3 regions of the Streptomyces sp. NPDC017529 genome follow, and region 1 is predicted to be linked to each of the others. Evidence: riboswitches for the same ligand, from Rfam matches in the RefSeq annotation. Region 1 holds a riboswitch; each other region holds the start of a gene.
The links. A riboswitch is a leader RNA that binds a small molecule or an ion and turns the genes downstream of it on or off. The one in region 1 is predicted to bind cyclic di-AMP.
Positions count from the first base shown of each region.

Region 2: linked by a shared signal. The riboswitch ahead of ACH4K4_RS10690 (NlpC/P60 family protein) and the one ahead of ACH4K4_RS23840 (transglycosylase family protein) in region 1 are both predicted to bind cyclic di-AMP.
Region 3: linked by a shared signal. The riboswitch ahead of ACH4K4_RS29265 (M23 family metallopeptidase) and the one ahead of ACH4K4_RS23840 (transglycosylase family protein) in region 1 are both predicted to bind cyclic di-AMP.

Region 1 covers NZ_JBIRJY010000009.1:188,334-194,323, reverse strand. Annotated here, with positions in the region: gene ACH4K4_RS23860 (exopolyphosphatase) at 116-1,111, opposite strand; gene ACH4K4_RS23855 (DUF501 domain-containing protein) at 1,108-1,665, opposite strand; gene ACH4K4_RS23850 (septum formation initiator family protein) at 1,754-2,203, opposite strand; gene eno (phosphopyruvate hydratase) at 2,351-3,640, opposite strand; gene ACH4K4_RS23840 (transglycosylase family protein) at 4,012-4,695, opposite strand; cyclic di-AMP (ydaO/yuaA leader) riboswitch at 4,699-4,904, opposite strand; gene ACH4K4_RS23835 (transglycosylase family protein) at 5,124-5,990, opposite strand, start outside.
Region 2 covers NZ_JBIRJY010000004.1:5,780-11,769, reverse strand. Annotated here, with positions in the region: gene ACH4K4_RS10700 (peptidoglycan DD-metalloendopeptidase family protein) at 1-738, shown strand, start outside; gene pcrA (DNA helicase PcrA) at 810-3,287, opposite strand; cyclic di-AMP (ydaO/yuaA leader) riboswitch at 3,549-3,772, shown strand; gene ACH4K4_RS10690 (NlpC/P60 family protein) at 3,780-4,952, shown strand; gene ACH4K4_RS10685 (hypothetical protein) at 5,019-5,372, opposite strand; gene ACH4K4_RS10680 (GNAT family N-acetyltransferase) at 5,717-5,990, shown strand, end outside.
Region 3 covers NZ_JBIRJY010000014.1:121,063-127,052, reverse strand. Annotated here, with positions in the region: gene ACH4K4_RS29280 (GNAT family N-acetyltransferase) at 1-2,188, opposite strand, end outside; gene ACH4K4_RS29275 (HPr family phosphocarrier protein) at 2,448-2,729, shown strand; gene ACH4K4_RS29270 (GntR family transcriptional regulator) at 2,987-3,679, opposite strand; gene ACH4K4_RS29265 (M23 family metallopeptidase) at 3,904-4,701, opposite strand; cyclic di-AMP (ydaO/yuaA leader) riboswitch at 4,715-4,869, opposite strand; gene ACH4K4_RS29260 (M16 family metallopeptidase) at 5,084-5,990, opposite strand, start outside.

The DNA of each region.
Region 1 (5,990 bases):
GGCCCTGGACAGGCCGCCGGAAGAAGCTCCGGCGACCGGCGCGACGTCTGCCGGAACAGCTGGCAGCGGGCAGCCCGGAGCCGAAGGGATCGGGCTGCCTTGCCGGCCGGGAGGGTCAGGCGATGCTCCAGGCGATGCCGTCCAGGATGTCGTGTTCGGAGACGACGACCTCCTCGGCGCCGGTGCGCTCCATGATCGACAGGAGTACGAGGGCGCCCGCCGCGATGACGTCCACGCGGCCCGGGTGCATGGACGGGATGGCGGCGCGCTCCTCGTGGGTGGCGGACAGCAGGCGGTGGGTGATCTCGCGGACCCCGGCGAGGGGGATGCGGGAGTGGTGGATGGCGGCCGAGTCGTACTCCCGCAGGCCCAGGGCGATGGCGGCGACCGTGGTCACCGAGCCCGCCAGGCCGACGAGGGTACGGGCCCGGTCCAGCGGCACCGTCTCCGCCGCCAGGTCCAGCGCCCTGGCGATGTCCGCCTTCATGGCGCGGACCTGCTCCTCGCCGGGCGGGTCGGCGACCAGCTCGCCGTCCCGTACGAGGTGCCGCTCGGTCATCCGTACGCAGCCGACGTCGACGGAGCGCGCCGCCTCCACGGTGTCCCCGCCGAGGACGAACTCCGTCGAGCCGCCCCCGATGTCCACGACCAGGTAGGGCTGCGCCACGCCTTCCCGGCGCCCGCCACCGGCCTCCGCGGGAAGGCGCTCCGCGCCCGCGGCCGCTCCGCCGGTCAGCTCCTTGGTGGCGCCGGTGAAGGAGTACTCCGCCTCCTGGTCGCCGGTGATCACCTCGGGCTCGACGCCCAGGATGTCCACCACGCCGCGCACGAAGTCGTCCCGGTTCCCGGCGTCGCGGGAGGCGGAGGTGGCGACGAAGCGGACCGCTTCGGCGCCCAGCTCCCGGATCACCCCGGCGTACTCACGGCAGGCCTCGAAGGTGCGCTCCAGGGCCTCGGGGGCCAGCCGGCCCGTGCGGTCCACGCCCTGGCCCAGGCGCACGATGCGCATCCGGCGGTCCAGGTCCTTCAGCTCGCCGGTCGCCGGGTCGAGGTCGGCGACGAGCAGCCGGATGGAGTTCGTACCGCAGTCGACGGCCGCTACGCGCTTCACTCGCCCGCTCCTTCGCCCGGCTCCTGGCAGGGGGTCACGCAGGGGCCCTTGCGCCACCACTGCGGCAGCATCGCGAGCGCCTCGTCGCCGAGCGGGTTGACGCCGGGGCCCGCCGCGAGGGAGTGGCCGACCAGGACGTGCAGGCACTTGACCCGGTCCGGCATGCCGCCCGCGCTCGGGAAGCCCTTGAGCTCCTCGATGGCGTCGCGGCGCCGGATGTAGTCCTCGTGGGCGGCCCGGTACTTGGCGGCCAGCTCCGGGTCCCGGTCCAGCCGCTCGGTCATCTCCTTCATCACGCCGTTGGCCTCCAGCGTGCCGATCGCGGAGGCCGCGCGCGGGCAGGTGAGGTAGTAGAGCGTGGGGAAGGGGGTGCCGTCCTCCAGGCGCGGGGCGGTCTCGACGACGTCCGGCTGCCCGCAGGGGCAGCGGTGCGCGATGGCGCGCAGGCCGCGCGGCGGGCGGCCGAGCTGTTCCTTGAAGGCCGCGATGTCCGCCTCGGTGGGTTCGGTGCGCTCGGTCTGCGGCGGGGGCATGCGGTGTTCAGACACGGACATGGGTGCTTTCGGTTGTGTCGGTGGTGCCGTACGGGCGTACTGGGCCGGGCCGGCGGACGGGCGGGGCCGCTCGCGCGCCCCGCACAGGCTACTTGTCGGCGGCGTCCAGGCCGTCCCACATGTTGTCGTACCAGGGGCGCTCCGCGGTGCCCTGGCCCTTGCGCGGCTTGCCGGCGCCGGAGCCGTCCCGGACGATGTAGCCGGTCTCTCCCGGCTTGACGTAGTGCAGGTGCAGCCGGGCCTGCTGGCGTACGTACTCGGGGTCCTGCCAGCGGGCCTTCTCGTCGCGCAGCTCGTCGGCGCGCCGCTGGGCCTCGATCGCCTGGCGGCGCTGGTCGGCGATCTCGGAGCGCTGCGAGATGTACTGGCGCGTCGGGTAGGCGAGGGCGACGACCAGCGAGCACATGACCAGCGCGAGCAGCGCGGCGCGGCCGGTCAGGCGGGCGCGGCGGGGCGGGCGGGCGCGCTGGACGCGGGCGGCGGCCTGTTCGCCGAGTGCTTTGAGCCGGGTCGCGGTGGAGAACCGTTCCGCGGGCACGTCGCCTCCCCTGGGATCCCTGGGCACGGGCCGGCGCGGCCCGAACCACGTACGTCCCCGGCAACGGTACGGGACCGCCGCCGGGGACGTACGTATTCGAGCTGCCGGGGCCGGCCCGCGGCCCCGCGATGCCGGCCCTTGCCGTGCTTACCGGTCCGCGAAGCGGAACCGCGGGAAGGCGCTGCGGCCGGCGTAGACCGCGGCGTCGTCGAGGATCTCCTCGATGCGCAGCAGCTGGTTGTACTTGGCGACGCGCTCGGAGCGGGCCGGGGCACCGGTCTTGATCTGGCCGCAGTTGGTGGCGACGGCCAGGTCGGCGATGGTGACGTCCTCGGTCTCGCCGGAGCGGTGCGACATCATGCACTTGAAGCCGTTGCGCTGGGCCAGCTCGACGGCGTCCAGGGTCTCGGTCAGCGAGCCGATCTGGTTGACCTTGACCAGCAGGGCGTTGGCCGAGTTCTCCTCGATGCCGCGGGCCAGGCGCTCCGGGTTGGTGACGAACAGGTCGTCGCCGACCAGCTGCACCTTGGCGCCCAGGCGCTCGGTGATGACGTTCCAGCCGGCCCAGTCGTCCTCGAACAGCGGGTCCTCGATGGAGACCAGCGGGTAGGCCTCGACCAGCTCCGCGTAGTACGCGGTCATCTGCTCGGCGGTGCGCTGCCGGCCCTCGAACTCGTAGACGCCGTCCTTGTAGAACTCGGAGGCGGCGACGTCGAGCGCGAGCGCGATGTCCTGGCCGGGGGTGTAGCCGGCTTCCTTGATCGCTTCGAGGATCAGGTCCAGGGCCTCGCGGTTGGAGCCGAGGTTCGGGGCGAAGCCGCCCTCGTCGCCCAGGCCGGTGGCCAGGCCCTTGCTCTTGAGGACCTTCTTGAGGGTGTGGTAGACCTCGGCGCCCCAGCGCAGGGCCTCGGAGAAGGACTCCGCGCCGATCGGGGCGATCATGAACTCCTGGATGTCCACGTTCGAGTCGGCGTGCGAGCCGCCGTTCAGGATGTTCATCATCGGGACCGGCAGCACGTGGGCGTTCGGGCCGCCGAGGTAGCGGAACAGCGGGAGGTCGCTGGCCTCGGAGGCGGCGTGCGCGACGGCGAGGGAGACGCCCAGGATGGCGTTGGCGCCGAGCGAGCCCTTGTTGTCCGTGGCGTCCAGGTCGAACATGGCCTGGTCGATCAGGCGCTGCTCGGTGGCGTCGTAGCCGACCAGCTCCGGGCCGATCTGCTCGATGACCGCGAGGACGGCCTTCTCCACGCCCTTGCCCTGGTAGCGGGCCGGGTCACCGTCGCGCAGCTCGATGGCCTCGAAGGCGCCGGTGGAGGCGCCGGACGGGACGGCGGCACGGCCGGTGCTGCCGTCGTCGAGGCCGACCTCGACCTCGACCGTGGGATTGCCTCGCGAGTCGAGAATCTCGCGAGCTACGACGACGTCGATGGACGGCACGTTGTCTCCTTCATGGGTGTCTGGAGTTCTGCAGCACGAGCCTAACGGCCTCAGCGGCCTCCGCTTGCCGCCAGCCCGCTCCGTGGGACGAAAACACCCGCAAAGCCCCTGTTCACGGGACGTACGGGCACATTGTTCGCTCAACGGGAAAAACCGCCACGTGGGGGGGGCGGGGGCGGCCGGCCGGGGCGGCTCGCCGGAAACGGAGAAGCCCCGCCGCGGCGCGTTGGGGGACGACGCGCCGTGGCGGGGCTGTCTCACGGGAAGAGCGGGTTCCCGGGACGTCCGGCCCCCGGGGTGCCGGGCCCGCGCGTACCGCCGTACGTACGGAGCGACTCGGTCACCCGGGGTCCTTCAGGGGGTCAGCGGGCTCAGACGGCCAGCTTCTGACCCGGGAAGATCAGGTTGGGGTTACCGCCGATGACGGACTTGTTGTTCTCGTAGACCGACTTCCAGTTGGTGCCGTGGGAAGCGGCGATCTTGGCGAGGGTGTCACCGGACTTGACGGTGTAGTTGCCCTTGGGGTTCGACTTCGGCGTCGACTTCTGGGGGGCCGGGGTCTTGCGGGCCAGGTCCTCGCCCTGCTTGCGGGCCTCGGACCGCGAGGAGTGCTGCGGCGCGGAGTAGGACTTGTGGGACTTGTGGGACTTGGTGGAGCTGCCCGAGCCGCCCTCGGCCTGGGCGTTCGAGTTGCCCTTGCCCAGGTGGCCGCCGGCGCAGGTCCAGGCACCCGGGCCCTGGATGGCGAGCAGGCGCTCGGCCGCGGCGATCTGCTGGCTCTTGCTGGCCAGGTCGGCGCGCGGGGCGTACTTGGTGCCGCCGGCGGCGGCCCAGCTGGAGTTGGTGAACTGCAGGCCACCGTAGTAGCCGTTGCCCGTGTTGATCGACCAGTTGCCGCCGGACTCGCACTGGGCGACCGCGTCCCAGTTGTTGGCGGCGGAGGCAGAGGTGGCGCCCATGAGCGGGACGGCCACAGCAGCACCGGCGACGCCCGCCAGGGTGACGGCGCGGACGGCCTTGGAGGGACGGCGGTGCTTGCCCTTGGTGTTCAGCATGGTTGGTTTCCTCACCGACGCCTACGAGGTGAGCTGTCGGGTTCGGGCTGTGAGTCGCCCGGCCGCGTGTTCCCACGCGGCTTCACCCCAAGCCGGTCACCCGTTCTCACGGGCGGGGCCGGCACTTACCTTGGGTCCCCCGCTCCTGCCTTCGGCGCTGTCGCGACGAGTGACCTCCGACCACCGGCAGGATTCGGCGTGTGGTCCAAGGGCCCGCTTTGGCGAGCGATGAAGACGGTAAACAGGAACACCCCGCCGGTTCAAACCCCTACATCTGAGGCCAGTTGGTCCCCAGACATCACAGGATCATCACATTTCCGCAGGTCGTCGCAGGTTTGGAAACAACGGACGGTAGGGGCGGCGCCGTCCCGAACGAGATCCATGTCTCACTTTCACCAAAGCGGGCAAATGCGTACGAAATACCTTGATCAGCGTTCGAGGTCGAGGCGCTGGCCAGGGCGAATAAGGTCGGGATCGCCCCCGATGACACCTTTGTTGGCCTCGTAGAGCGCCGGCCAGCCCCCGTCGACTCCGCGGTCCTCCGCGATGACTGACAGGCTGTCACCCGGCCGCACGGTGTAGCCGCCCGGCGCACCCGGGTCCGTACGGTGCGCGTCGCCGCCCCGCGAGGGGTGCCCCCCGCCGGACCGGTCCGCGTCCCCCGCGCCACCGGTGCCCTTGCCGGGCTCCCGCCCGCCTTCCGCGTCGCCGCGGTGCTTGCCCTGGCCCGGGGGCACGGCGGGGCCGCTGGAGGCGCCGTCGTCCGGCCCTGCCGGGTCGGCGGGCCGCGCCGGGTCCTGTGTACCGCCCGTACCGGACGGGTCCGGCGTACGGGACGGGTCCTGGCCGCCGCCCGCGCCGGTCGGCGACGGCTTCGGCTCCGGGGTCTTCGCCGGAGGCCCGGCCGGCGAAGCCGGTGTGCCGGAACCGGTCGAGGGGGACGGCGTCGCGGGAGCGGACGGGGAGGAAGGGGAAGAAGGGGAAGAAGGGGCCGAGGGAGACGAGGGGGAAGGCGTCGGCGTGGGCGTGCCGCCCGGGTCGACGTCCGGGCCCTGGCCGCCCTTTCTGAGGCCCGCGTTGACCGCGCAGCTCGGCCACACGTCCGGGCCGCGCGCGGCGAGGATCGACTCGGCCACGGCTATCTGCTGCGAGCGGCTGGCCAGGTCGGGGCGCGACGCGTAGGACGAGCCGCCGTTGCCGTCCCACATCTCCTGGGTCAACTGGAGGCCGCCGTAGAACCCGTTGCCCGAGTTGGCGCTCCAGACGCCGCCGCTCTCGCACTGGGCGACGCGGTC
Region 2 (5,990 bases), on a different contig from region 1:
CGCGGCCGCCGCCGTACGGCCAAGCGCTCCGCGCTGCTGACCGTCGCGGTGCCCTCCGTCGCCGCCATGGGCGTCTGCGCGGTGGCCGCCGCCTCCGTCACCAGCGGCGCCGAGAACGGCGCCAAGGACGCTACGACGACCCAGGCCGCCGGGGATTCCGGAGCCGTACAGCAGGCCGCGGCCAACAACAAGCTGGACACCCAGCTCGCCAGCCTCAGCGCCGGCGCCGACGACTTCGCCGACCGGGCCAGCCGTACGCAGGAGCGCATCGACCTCAAGGCCCGGCAGGCCGCGGAGAAGAAGCGCAAGGCCGACGAAGCGGCGCGCAAGGAGGCCATGCGCCCCAAGTTCGCGCTGCCGGTCGCGCAGCACGGGCTGAGCGCCCTGTACGGGCAGGCGGGCGTCAACTGGATGTCCGTGCACACCGGCATCGACTTCCCGGTCGGCTACGGCACGCCCGTCATGGCCGCCACGGACGGCACCGTCCGCACCCAGCGGAACCCGGCCTACGGGAACATGGCGATCGTGACCGCCCCCGACGGCACCGAGACCTGGTACTGCCACCTGAGCAGCACCAAGATCCGGTCGGGCCAGGTCAAGGCCGGCGACCAGATCGCCTACTCGGGCAGCTCCGGCAACTCCACGGGCCCCCACCTGCACTTCGAGGTGCGGCCCGGCGGCGGCTCGGCGGTCGACCCGCTGCCGTGGCTGCGCAGCCACGGCCTGAACCCGAACTGACCGGCCCAGCAGACGGCCAATCCGTCCGGCGCCCCCAGGGCGCCGGACGGTTTCGGTTCAGCGGCGCTCCGTCAGAGCTTCTCCACCGGCGCGTAACGCAGCAGCAGCCGCTTCGGCTTCTCGCCGCCGAAGTCGATCGTCGCCTCCGCGTTGTCGCCGCTGCCCTTGACCGCGACGACCGAGCCCAGCCCGAAGCTGTCGTGCGTGACGCGGTCGCCGACCGCCAGCGAGACCACCTCGCGGTCCTTGGCGCGCCGGGTCGCGAAGCCGCTCGGCCCGGCCTTCGTACGCGACGAGGACAGCCCCGAGCCGAAGCCGCCGCCACCCGTGCCCGTCAGCGCGCCCATGGAGGCGGAGGGCGTCGCGGGGCCCGTGCGCCGCCAGTCGACGTACTGCTCCGGGATCTCCTCCAGGAAGCGCGACGGCGGGTTGTAGGACGGCTGGCCCCAGGCGCTGCGCATCGTCGAGCGGGTCACGAAGAGCCGCTCGCGGGCGCGCGTGATGCCCACGTACGCCAGGCGCCGCTCCTCCTCCAGCTCCTTGGTCTGGCCGAGCGCGCGCATGTGCGGGAAGACGCCGTCCTCCATGCCCGTCAGGAAGACGGTGGGGAATTCCAGGCCCTTGGCGGTGTGCAGCGTCATGAGCGTGATGACGCCGGAGCCTTCCTCGTCCTCGTCCGGGATCTGGTCGGAGTCGGCGACCAGCGCGACCTGCTCCAGGAAGTCGGCGAGGGTGCCCGGGTTCTCTTCGCCGCGGTCCTGCTCGAATTCCAGGGCGACGGCGGCCAGTTCCTGGAGGTTCTCGATGCGGGTCTCGTCCTGCGGGTCGGTGGATGCCTGGAGCTCGGCCAGATAGCCCGTGCGCTCCAGGACCGCTTCCAGGACGGTGGCGGGGCCCGCGCCGGATTCGACGATGGTGCGCAGCTCTTCCATGAGCGTGTTGAAGCGCTTGACGGCGTTGGCGGAGCGCGCGGCCATGCCGTACGCCTCGTCGACGCGGCGCAGCGCCTGCGGGAAGGTGATCTTCTCGCGGGCGGACAGCGCGTCGATCATGGCTTCGGCGCGGTCGCCGATGCCGCGCTTGGGCACGTTCAGAATGCGGCGCAGCGGGACGGTGTCCTCCGGGTTGGCGAGGACGCGCAGGTACGCGAGGACGTCGCGGACCTCCTTGCGCTCGTAGAAGCGCACGCCGCCGACGACCTTGTAGGGCAGGCCGACGCGGATGAAGATCTCTTCGAAGACGCGGGACTGGGCGTTGGTGCGGTAGAAGACCGCGACGTCGCCCGCCTTGGCGTCGCCCGCGTCGGTCAGCCGGTCGATCTCGTCGGCGACGAACTGCGCCTCGTCGTGCTCGGTGTCGGCGACGTACCCGGTGATGCGGGGGCCTTCGCCGGCGTCCGTCCACAGGTTCTTGGGGCGGCGGTTCTCGTTGCGCTCGATGACGGCGTTGGCGGCGCTGAGGATCGTCTGGGAGGAGCGGTAGTTCTGCTCCAGCATGATCGTCGTGGCGTCCGGGTAGTCCTCCTCGAACTGGAGGATGTTACGGATCGTGGCGCCGCGGAACGCGTAGATCGACTGGTCCGCGTCACCGACCACGCACAGCTCGCCGGCGGTCTCGGCCGGTCCCACCAGCTCCCGCACCAGGGTGTACTGGGCGTGGTTGGTGTCCTGGTACTCGTCCACGAGGACATGCCGGAAGCGGCGGCGGTAGTGGTCGGCGACATCGGGGAACGCCTGGAGCAGGTTGACGGTGGTCATGATGATGTCGTCGAAGTCCAGGGCGTTGGCCTCGCGCAGCCGGGCCTGGTACATCCGGTACGCCTCGGCGACGGACTTCTCAAACCCGTCAGCCGCCTGGTCCGCGAAGGTCTCCTCGTCGATGAGCTCGTTCTTGAGGTTGGAGACCTTGGCGCTGAAGGACTTGGGCGGGAACCGCTTGGGATCGAGGTCCAGGTCGCGGCAGACCAGGGCCATCAGGCGCTTGGAGTCGGCCGCGTCGTAGATCGAGAAGGACGAGGTGAAGCCCAGCTTCTTGGACTCGCGGCGCAGGATGCGCACGCACGCGCTGTGGAAGGTGGAGACCCACATGGCATTCGCCCGGGGGCCCACCAGCTCCTCGACGCGCTCCTTCATCTCGCCCGCGGCCTTGTTGGTGAAGGTGATCGCGAGGATCTCGCCCGGGTGCACACCGCGCGCGCCGAGCAGGTGCGCGATGCGGTGCGTCAGGACGCGGGTCTTGCCGGAGCCGGCGCCGGCGACGATGAGCAGCGGGCCGCCGGTGTGCACCACGGCGGCCTTCTGCTGGTCGTTGAGCCCCTCCAGGAGGGCGGCGGGATCCACTGCGGGGCGGGGGGCGCCGTCGCGGTAGTACGGGTCGCGGCCCGGGCCGACGGCGTGCGGGAGGCCGCCGGGCACGTCGAAGCGCCCGCCGAACAGGTCGGCCGGGATCTCCTCCTGTGCCGGACCGTCCTCGTCCTCGGGAGGCGGCGGGGGCCCCTCACCCGTGGGTTCGAGGTCCGCCAGGAAGCTGTCGTCAAAGAGGCTGCTCATCGCCCACCGAGTCTAGGCCGCCGCACTGACAGCCCGGCCCGTACCGGGAAAACCGGCCGTGTGAGCTAGCACGCCCCCGTACGGGACCGCACCGCAACCACGGCCCCGTACGGACAGAAGTGGCCCAAGACACGTCCCGGACTCGACCAGATAACGAAAAGGTTTCGGGCATATCGAACATCAGCCTTCACAGGAGCCACACGGGTTGGCTACCGTGCTCGCTCGGGCAGCCCGCGTCCCCGCGGTCGACAGCGTCCGCACGGGCCGCCCCCGCCGAGTCCGGCCCTGCCGCGAGGCACCCGGAGCCGGGGACCCACACGTACCACCGAGGTGAATCGGGCCGGTACGGCGACGACGAGAGGCGCCTCGGAGCACCACCCGGGGCACCACCCCAGGACCTCTCCCGCGGCCGTACGGCCCGTAGGGCACCCTTCCGTACGCCCGAACCTGACAGCTAACCCGGTAGGCGGTCCACGGAAGGAGTCGCCGGCCTTGGTGTCACACCGCAAGCCGCGTCCCCGCATACTCGCCTCGCCCGGAAGCCGCCGTACGGCCGCCGGGCTCACCACCGCCGCCCTCGCCTCCGTCACCCTGCTCTCGCAGAGCGCCGAGGCGGCGCCACGGCAGCCCGCACCGACCGTCGAAGAGGTCAAGCAGAAGGTCGACGACCTGTACCGCCAGGCCGAAGTGGCGACACAGAAGTACAACGGCGCCAAGGAGCGGGCCGACCGGCAGCGCGGCACCGTCGACCGGCTGCTGGACGAGTCCGCCCGGCGCACCCAGAAGATGAACGACGCCCGGCGCGAGCTGGGCGTCTACGCCTCGGCCCAGTACCGCACCGGCGGTCTGAGCCCGACCGCGCAGCTGCTCCTCGCGCAGAATCCGCAGCAGTTCGCCGACCGCAGCCACCTCATGGACCGACTGACCGGCAGGCAGCAGCAGGCCGTCGCCGACTACCAGGAGCAGCAGGCCGCGGCCGGGCGGCAGCGCGCCGAGGCGTCCCGGAGCCTGGAGCGGCTCACCGAGACGCAGACGTCCCTGAAGGAGTCCAAGAAGGACGTCCAGGACAAGCTGGCCGAGGCCCGGCAGCTGCTGTCGCGGCTGACCGCCCAGGAGAAGGCGCGGCTGGCGGAGCTGGAGCGCAAGAAGGAGGCCGAGGCCAAGCGCAAGGCCGAGGAGCTGGCGCGCAAGCAGGCCGAGAAGGAGCGCAGGGAACGCGCGGACCGCGAGCGGCACGACGGCCCGGGCCAGGGCACCGGCTCCGGGACACCGGACGGCGGCTCCGGCGGCGGCCGGACCGACGACGGTTCGTACTCCGGCAAGGCCGCCAAGGCCCTCGCGTTCGCGCGCGCCCAGATGGGCAAGCCGTACGTGTGGGGCGCGACCGGCCCGAACTCCTACGACTGCTCCGGCCTGACGCAGGCGGCCTGGAAGGCGGCGGGCGTGTCCCTGCCGCGTACCACCTGGGATCAGGTGAAGGCGGGCGACCGGGTGGCGACCAAGGACCTCAAGCCCGGTGACCTGGTGTTCTTCTACAACGACATCAGCCATGTCGGTATGTACATCGGCGACGGCAAGATGATCCACGCCCCGAAGCCCGGCGCGAGCGTGCGGGTGGAGTCGATCTACTACATGCCGATCTACGGGAGCGTACGGCCCGCGTAACCCGTACACCCCACACGGCCGCGGGGCGTGACTGCCCCGCGGCCGGTCAGGATCTGCCGGAACCGGTCACGTCCACAGCAGCGCGATGAAGATGTTGACCACCGTCAGCAGCCCCACCGCCAGGAAGAAGGGCTTGTCCACCTTCTCCTCGTCGCGCTTCACGTAGACCAGGCCCAGGATCACCACGAGTACGGCGAGCTTGACGCCCAGCTTGACGTTGTCGAGCGAGTGGTCCTGGGCCTGGTTGAGGCCGACCAGGGCGACGCCGGTCACCAGCATCGTCAGCGCGCCGTGCAGCATGGCCGGCGTGAAGCGGGCGGTGCCCGCGCTCATCGGCTTCATCTGGGTCAGGAAGCCGCCGAGCAGCGACGCGATGCCGATGATGTGCAGGCCCACGAAGACCTTGGTTACTACGTCCATAGTGGTGGATCGTAGCCCTCCCATATCACCGCTCCGCACTCAGGTACGCCTCTTCCGGCGCATCGGTCGGAGCCCGTACCCGACACCTCCCGAACGCATCCCGCCGCGGTCATCCGCGCTCACCGGAACACCGAAAGCGGGCAATGCCCGGCAACCGTTCCCCTTTCGGGGTCGCCGAGGTTTAGCGTCCTCAATCAGGCGGCCGACTCCCCACCGCCGCCGGATTCCGCCCCGGCGGTCGTCGGCCGCCCCCGCCGAGAGGAAAGGCGGCGGCCCGCTCCCCCTGTTACGGGCCGCCGCCGGACCCATCCACCCGTACAGCGGCCCGCCGTAAGATCGGCCGCATGAGCCTCCCTATAGACAACCCCCCTATAGACACGGCCGGTTCGCACTCCACTCCCCTCCCCGCCGCCCACCAGGACCTCGTCCGGACCTGGGTGCACGGCTGGACCCGCTGCCGCGGCACCGCGGCCCCCCTCGCCGTCCCCGGCGGCTTCCGCATCGACATCGGCCTCCCGGAGCACGCGGGCCGCTATGTCCTCCCCGTCGCGGACCGCGGTCTCCTGCGGGACCTCGCCGCCTCGATCACCGTCCCCAACCTGTGGATCAAGGTCTGCG
Region 3 (5,990 bases), on a different contig from region 1:
CGTGCCGGGCGAGCTCGTCGAGCAGCCGGTCGATGTCGGCGCCGGCGGCGGCCTCCTGGATGTCCTCGTACTCGGGCACCCGGCCGGGGTCGGCGGCATCCCGGCGCCATTTGGCGTACCACGCGGCCTGGGCGAGCGACCGGACGGCGCGCTCGGCGGCGGGGTAGACCGGTATCAGGGGAACGGGCGGGGTGCCGGGGGGCGTGCTGCCGCCGGGCGTGTCGGAGGGGGCCGTCGCGGGGCTCCGCGGAGCTTCGGCGGCGTCGCCGGGAGCCGTACGGCCCTCCGGGGCACGGGCGGCCGGCGGCGGGGCCGCCAGCGCGTCGGCGAGGGCGTCCATGGCCAGGTGCACGACGGTGACCGGCTTCGCGGGGGCCGCGGCCGAGGCGGCTTCGCGCAGCGCCGCGGCGAGGTCGGCGCCCTCGCCGGGGGAGGCCACGCCCTCCTCCCCCACCCACGGGATGGCCGTGACGACGACGGCGTCGCAGAGCCCGTTGGCCAGGGCCGCGGACAGGGCCGTACGGAAGTCCTCCGGGGTGGCCGCGGCGGCCAGGACGTGGGGCCGCAGCGGCCGCAGCCCTTCGGTGAGGCAGGCGTCGTACGTCAGCAGGGCGAGGGCCTCGGAGTTGCCGAGGATGGCGACGCGCGGCCCGTGGGGCAGCGGCTGGGAGGCGAGCAGCAGCCCGGCGTCGACCATCTCCGTGACCGTGTCGACGCGGATCACGCCGGCCTGGCGCATCAGCGCCGAGACCGTGCTGTCGGGGATGCGGACGGTGGGGACGGTGTGGCCGAGGGACGCGGTGCCGGTGTGGCGGGCGCCCTTGGCGACGACGACGGGCTTGACGGCGGCCGTGCGGCGGGCCAGGCGCATGAACTTGCGCGGGTCGCCGATCGACTCCAGGTAGAGGATCGCGACGTCGGTGGCGGGGTCGTCGTACCAGTACTGGAGCAGGTCGTTGCCGGAGAGGTCGGCGCGGTTGCCGGCCGACAGGAAGGTGGAGATGCCGGCGATCGAGCCGTCGCCGGGACCGCGCCGGTGCAGGCCGCTGAGCAGCGCGATGCCGATCGCCCCCGACTGTGTGAACAGGCCGATGCGCCCGGCGCCGGGCAGCTGCGGGGCGAGCGAGGCGTTCAGGCGGGCGGCGGGCGCGGTGTTGATCAGCCCGAACGCGTTCGGGCCGATGAGGCGCATGCCGTACGAGCGGGCCTGCCGCAGCAGGGCGCGCTGCCGCTCGCGGCCCTCGGTGCCGGACTCGGCGTACCCGGAGGAGAGGACCACCAGGCCGCGGACGCCGTGCTCGCCGCAGTCGCGGACCACGTCGGGCACCTGGGCTGCGGGAACGGCGACCACGGCGAGGTCGACGGGCTCGGGGATCTCGGACACCGAGCGGTGGCCGGGCACGCCCTCGGGGGCGAGGGGGGCGCCGCCCTCGGGGAAGGCGTGGTTGACCGCGTAGACGCGGCCCGCGAAGCCGGAGCCGAGGAGGTTGCGCAGGACGGAGCGGCCGACGCCGCCGGGGGCGCGGCCGGTGCCGACGACGGCCACCGAGGCGGGCGCGAGCAGGCGCTGCACGGAGCGGGCCTCGGCGCGCTGCTCGCGGCCGCGCATCACCGCCATGGACTGCTCGGTGGGCTCCAGGTCGAACTCCAGGCGCACCACGCCGTCTTCGAAGGTGCGCTGCTGGGTGTACCCGGCGTCCGTGAAGACCTTGATCATTTTGGAGTTGGCGGGCAGCACCTCGGCGGCGAACCGGCGGATGCCGCGCTCGCGGGCGACCGCGGCGATGTGCTCCAGCAGCGCGGAGGCCACGCCGCGGCCCTGGTGGGCGTCCTGTACCAGGAAGGCGACCTCGGCCTGGTCGGCGCCGGACTCCTTGGCGGGGCGGCCGCGCTCGTCGATGCGGTCGTAGCGGACGGTGGCGATGAACTCGCCGCCCACGGTGGCCGCCAGGCCGACCCGGTCGACGTAGTCGTGGTGGGTGAAGCGGTGCACGTCGCGGTCGGACAGGCGCGGGTAGGGCGCGAAGAAACGGTAGTACTTCGACTCGTCCGACACCTGTTCGTAGAACGAGACCAGGCGCTGCGCGTCGTCGGGGGTGATGGGGCGGATGCGCGCGGTGCCGCCGTCGCGCAGCACGACATCGGCTTCCCAGTGGGCCGGGTAGACGCTGTCCGACGGGCTCTGCATGGGGGACAGCGTACGACCCGCCACCGACAACCGGCTCGGCATGCGTGGCCGTACGGGCCGGGGCAGGCTGGGACGGGCCGGGGGCCCGGGTGGCGGTCCCGGATGGCGGGTCCCGGATGGCGGACGGTCCGGCCGCGCGCCCGTGACCTGCCGGTAGCGTGCCGACGGCCTGCGGAAAGCACCGCCGCGGCCTGCCGGAGCACTCCCGGCAGCATGAGACACTGGTCTAGACAACCTCAACGACTTGAAGGGCAACACCATGGCTGAGCGCCGCGTCAATGTCGGTTGGGCCGAGGGTCTGCACGCCCGCCCCGCCTCGATCTTCGTCCGTGCGGCCACCGCCGCCGGGGTTCCCGTGACGATCGCCAAGGCCGACGGCAACCCGGTCAACGCGGCCTCCATGCTGGCCGTGCTGGGCCTGGGCGCCCAGGGCGGCGAGGAGATCGTGCTGGCCTCCGACGCCGAGGGCGCCGACGCCGCGCTCGACCGCCTCGCCAAGCTGGTCGCCGAGGGCCTTGAGGAGCTCCCGGAGACCGTCTGAACCCCTTCGCGGGTCACAGCGCGCGCGACCCCGCCGCGGTAGCCGGTTTTCCGGCGCCGGGCGGGGTCGTTTTCCTTGCGCGCACGACTGCCCGCCGAGCCTTTACGGCACGGCGAATACGAAATCGCGGAATCGGCCGAAGAATCCGTAACGCGGCGACCGACCCGCATTCCGGCCCATAGGCAACCGGTCCACAGGTGTCCGACCCCTGCGCATTTTCCGGTAAAACCCTGTATCGCTTGTATACGGCGGCCTTGTTAATTCCCGGCGCGCAACGTGTTTACGGACTGTTTCGGTTCCCTCACGGCCGGCGCGGCGGTCGGCCGGCGCAGCCGGTACGCCGGGCGCGAGCGCTCGATGTGCGCCGCCATCAGGGCGCGCGCCCGCTCCGCGTCGCCGCGGGCCACCGCGTCCAGCACCGCCCCGTGCTCTTCCCACGACCGGTCCTCGCGCACCGGGGGCTCGACCGCGTACATCCAGTCGATCTTGCGTCGCAGCTGGGTGAGCAGCGCCGCCATGCTGGCGCTGCCCGACGCCTGGGCGAGCGTCTCGTGGAACCAGCCGTCCAGTTGACGCAGCTCGGCGCGCTGCCCCTGCCGGACGCGCTCACGGCCCAGCCGTACCACCCCGCGCAGCACCTTGAGGTGCGCGGTGGTGCGGCGGGCGGCGGCGCGGGCGGCGCCCAGCGGCTCCAGCAGGCCGCGGATGTCCAGCAGGTCGGCCGCCTCCCGCTCGGTGGGTGTGGCCACGCAGGCGCCGGCGTGGTGCCTGATGGTGACGAAGCCCTCGGACTCCAGCGTCCGCAGCGCCTCGCGTACGGGAACGCGGGAGACCCCGTAACGGCCGGCGAGCAGTTCCTCGATCAGCCGGCTGCCCGGCGGCAGAACGCCGCTCACGATGTCTTCGCGGATCGCCGTGCACACCGCATGCGCGGAAATATGGCCTCGCATCGTCCGTGCCTCCGCCGTAATCCCCTGGAATCGTCCGCACCTGCCGTCGGCCGACGGCATTTCCGCGACTCTATTCGACGGGCAGGCTTTATCCGGCGGCCTCGGCGAATTCATGGATATTTTTTGGCCAGGAACGCGGAAGGCGAGGCGACCAGGGCAGGCCCGGATACACCGGTGCCCCGGCCGCGGCGGCCGGGGCACCAAGCGGAGGGAGCGGGCGCGCGTCAGACGTTGACGCCGTGCGAGCGCAGGTAGGCGACCGGGTCGATGTCCGAGCCGTACTCCGCCGAGGTGCGGGCCTCGAAGTGCAGGTGCGCGCCGGTGGTGTTGCCGGTGTTGCCCGACAGGGCGATCTGCTGGCCCGGGGTGACGGTCTGGCCGACCGAGACGTTGATCGACGACAGGTGGCCGTACTGGGTGTAGGTGCCGTCGTTCATCTTGATGACGACGTTGTTCCCGTACGCGCCGCCCCAGCCGGCCTCGACGACGGTGCCCGAGCCCACGGCGTGCACGGAGGTGCCGGAGGAGGCGTGGAAGTCGATGCCGGTGTGGCTGCCGGAGGACCACAGGCCGCTGGACGCCTTGTAGCTGGTGGAGACGTAGGAGCTGTCGAGGGGCGCGACGTACGTCAGCAGGCGCTTGCGCTCCGCCTCGCGGGCGGCGCGCTCCTGGGCCTCGCGCTCCTTCTTCGCCTCGGCGTCGGCCTTGCGCTTGGCCTCCGCGGCCTGCTGCCGGGCTTCGGCCTCGGCCTTGGCCTGCGCGGCGGCGGCGTCGGCGGCCTCCTGCTGCGCGTCGGCCTGCGCCTCGATCTGCTCGGCCAGCTCGTCACCGAGGACGACGGCCTGGTGGAAGCCGGTGTCGTGGGCGTTCGCGTCGTCCGGGTTGCCGGCCGCGAGGGCCGGGGAGGCGACGGAGGCGATGACGCCGGACGCGGCGAGCGTGGCTATGCCGGCGAGGTTACGGGTCGTCCGCGCGCTGCGGCTCGGACCACGGTGCTTCCCGGTGGCACGGGTGAACGCCATGGGCTGGCTGTGTCCTTTCCTTCCCTCTCGCCTACCGGGTTAGCTGACGGGTTCGGAGCAGGAAGGTCTCCTACGGGCACCTCCGGGAAGGCGTCCGATTCACCCCAAGGGACATGGGTCCCCGGCTCCCCTGGCTCGCGCCGTACGGGGACTCGGCGATGACTGCCCGTGCCGCGGTTGCGGCGTCGGTCTGGCGGACAGTCGGATCGACGCTAAACGGGGCAACTTTCAATCGGCAAACAGAACTGATGTTTTGTGCCGTACGTCACACGGCCATCAGGCAACCGCTCCCAGCAATTGGGACATAAAGAAGATCCAGTGGCACGCGCGCACCACTGGATCTTCTCGTGGCAGGCCGTCAGCCCGCCGGAGTCACGACCCGTCAGCCGCCGACGACCGTCACCTCGCCGATGCCGAGCGCCTTGACCGGCTCCGCGATCTCGGAGGCGTCACCCACCAGAACCGTCACCAGCCGGTCCGCCGGGAAGGCGCTGACAACCGCCGCGGTCGCCTCGACCGTGCCGGTCTGCGCCAGCCGCGCGTACAGCTGCGCCTGGAAGTCGTCCGGGAGCTGCTGCTCCACCTGGTCGGCGAGGGTGCCCGCGACGGCGGCGGCGGTCTCGTACTTCAGCGGCGCCACGCCGACGAGGTTCTGCACGGCGACGTCACGCTCGGCGTCCGTCAGGCCCCCGTCGGCGAGGGTGCGCAGCACCTTCCACAGGTCCTCCAGCGCCGGTCCTGTGGAGGCGGTGTCCACCGAGCCGCTGATGGCGAGCATCGCGGCGCCGTCGCCCGCCGCCGAGGAGCGCAGCACCTGGCCGAAGGAGCGCACCCCGTAGGTGTAGCCCTTCTCCTCGCGCAGCACCCGGTCCAGGCGGGAGGTGAGGGTGCCGCCCAGGCAGTACGTGCCGACCACCTGGGCGGGCCAGGCGCGGTCGTGCCGGTCCGGGCCGATGCGGCCGATCAGCAGCTGGGTCTGCACGGCGCCGGGGCGGTCGACGATCACGACGCGGCCGGTGTCGTCGGCGGTGATCGGGCTGGCCTTCACCGGTTCCGCGGGCGACCCCGTCCAGGAGCCGAGGGTGTCGGCGAGGGCCGCCTCCAGGTCCACGCCGGTGAGGTCGCCGACGACGACGGCCGTGGCCGTCGCGGGGCGCACATGGGCCTCGTAGAAGGCACGGACGGCCGCCGCGTCGATACGGGAGACGGTCTCCTCGGTGCCCTGGCGCGGCCGGGACATCCGGGAGTCGGCCGGGAACAGCTCCTTGGACAGCGCCATCGCGGCGCGC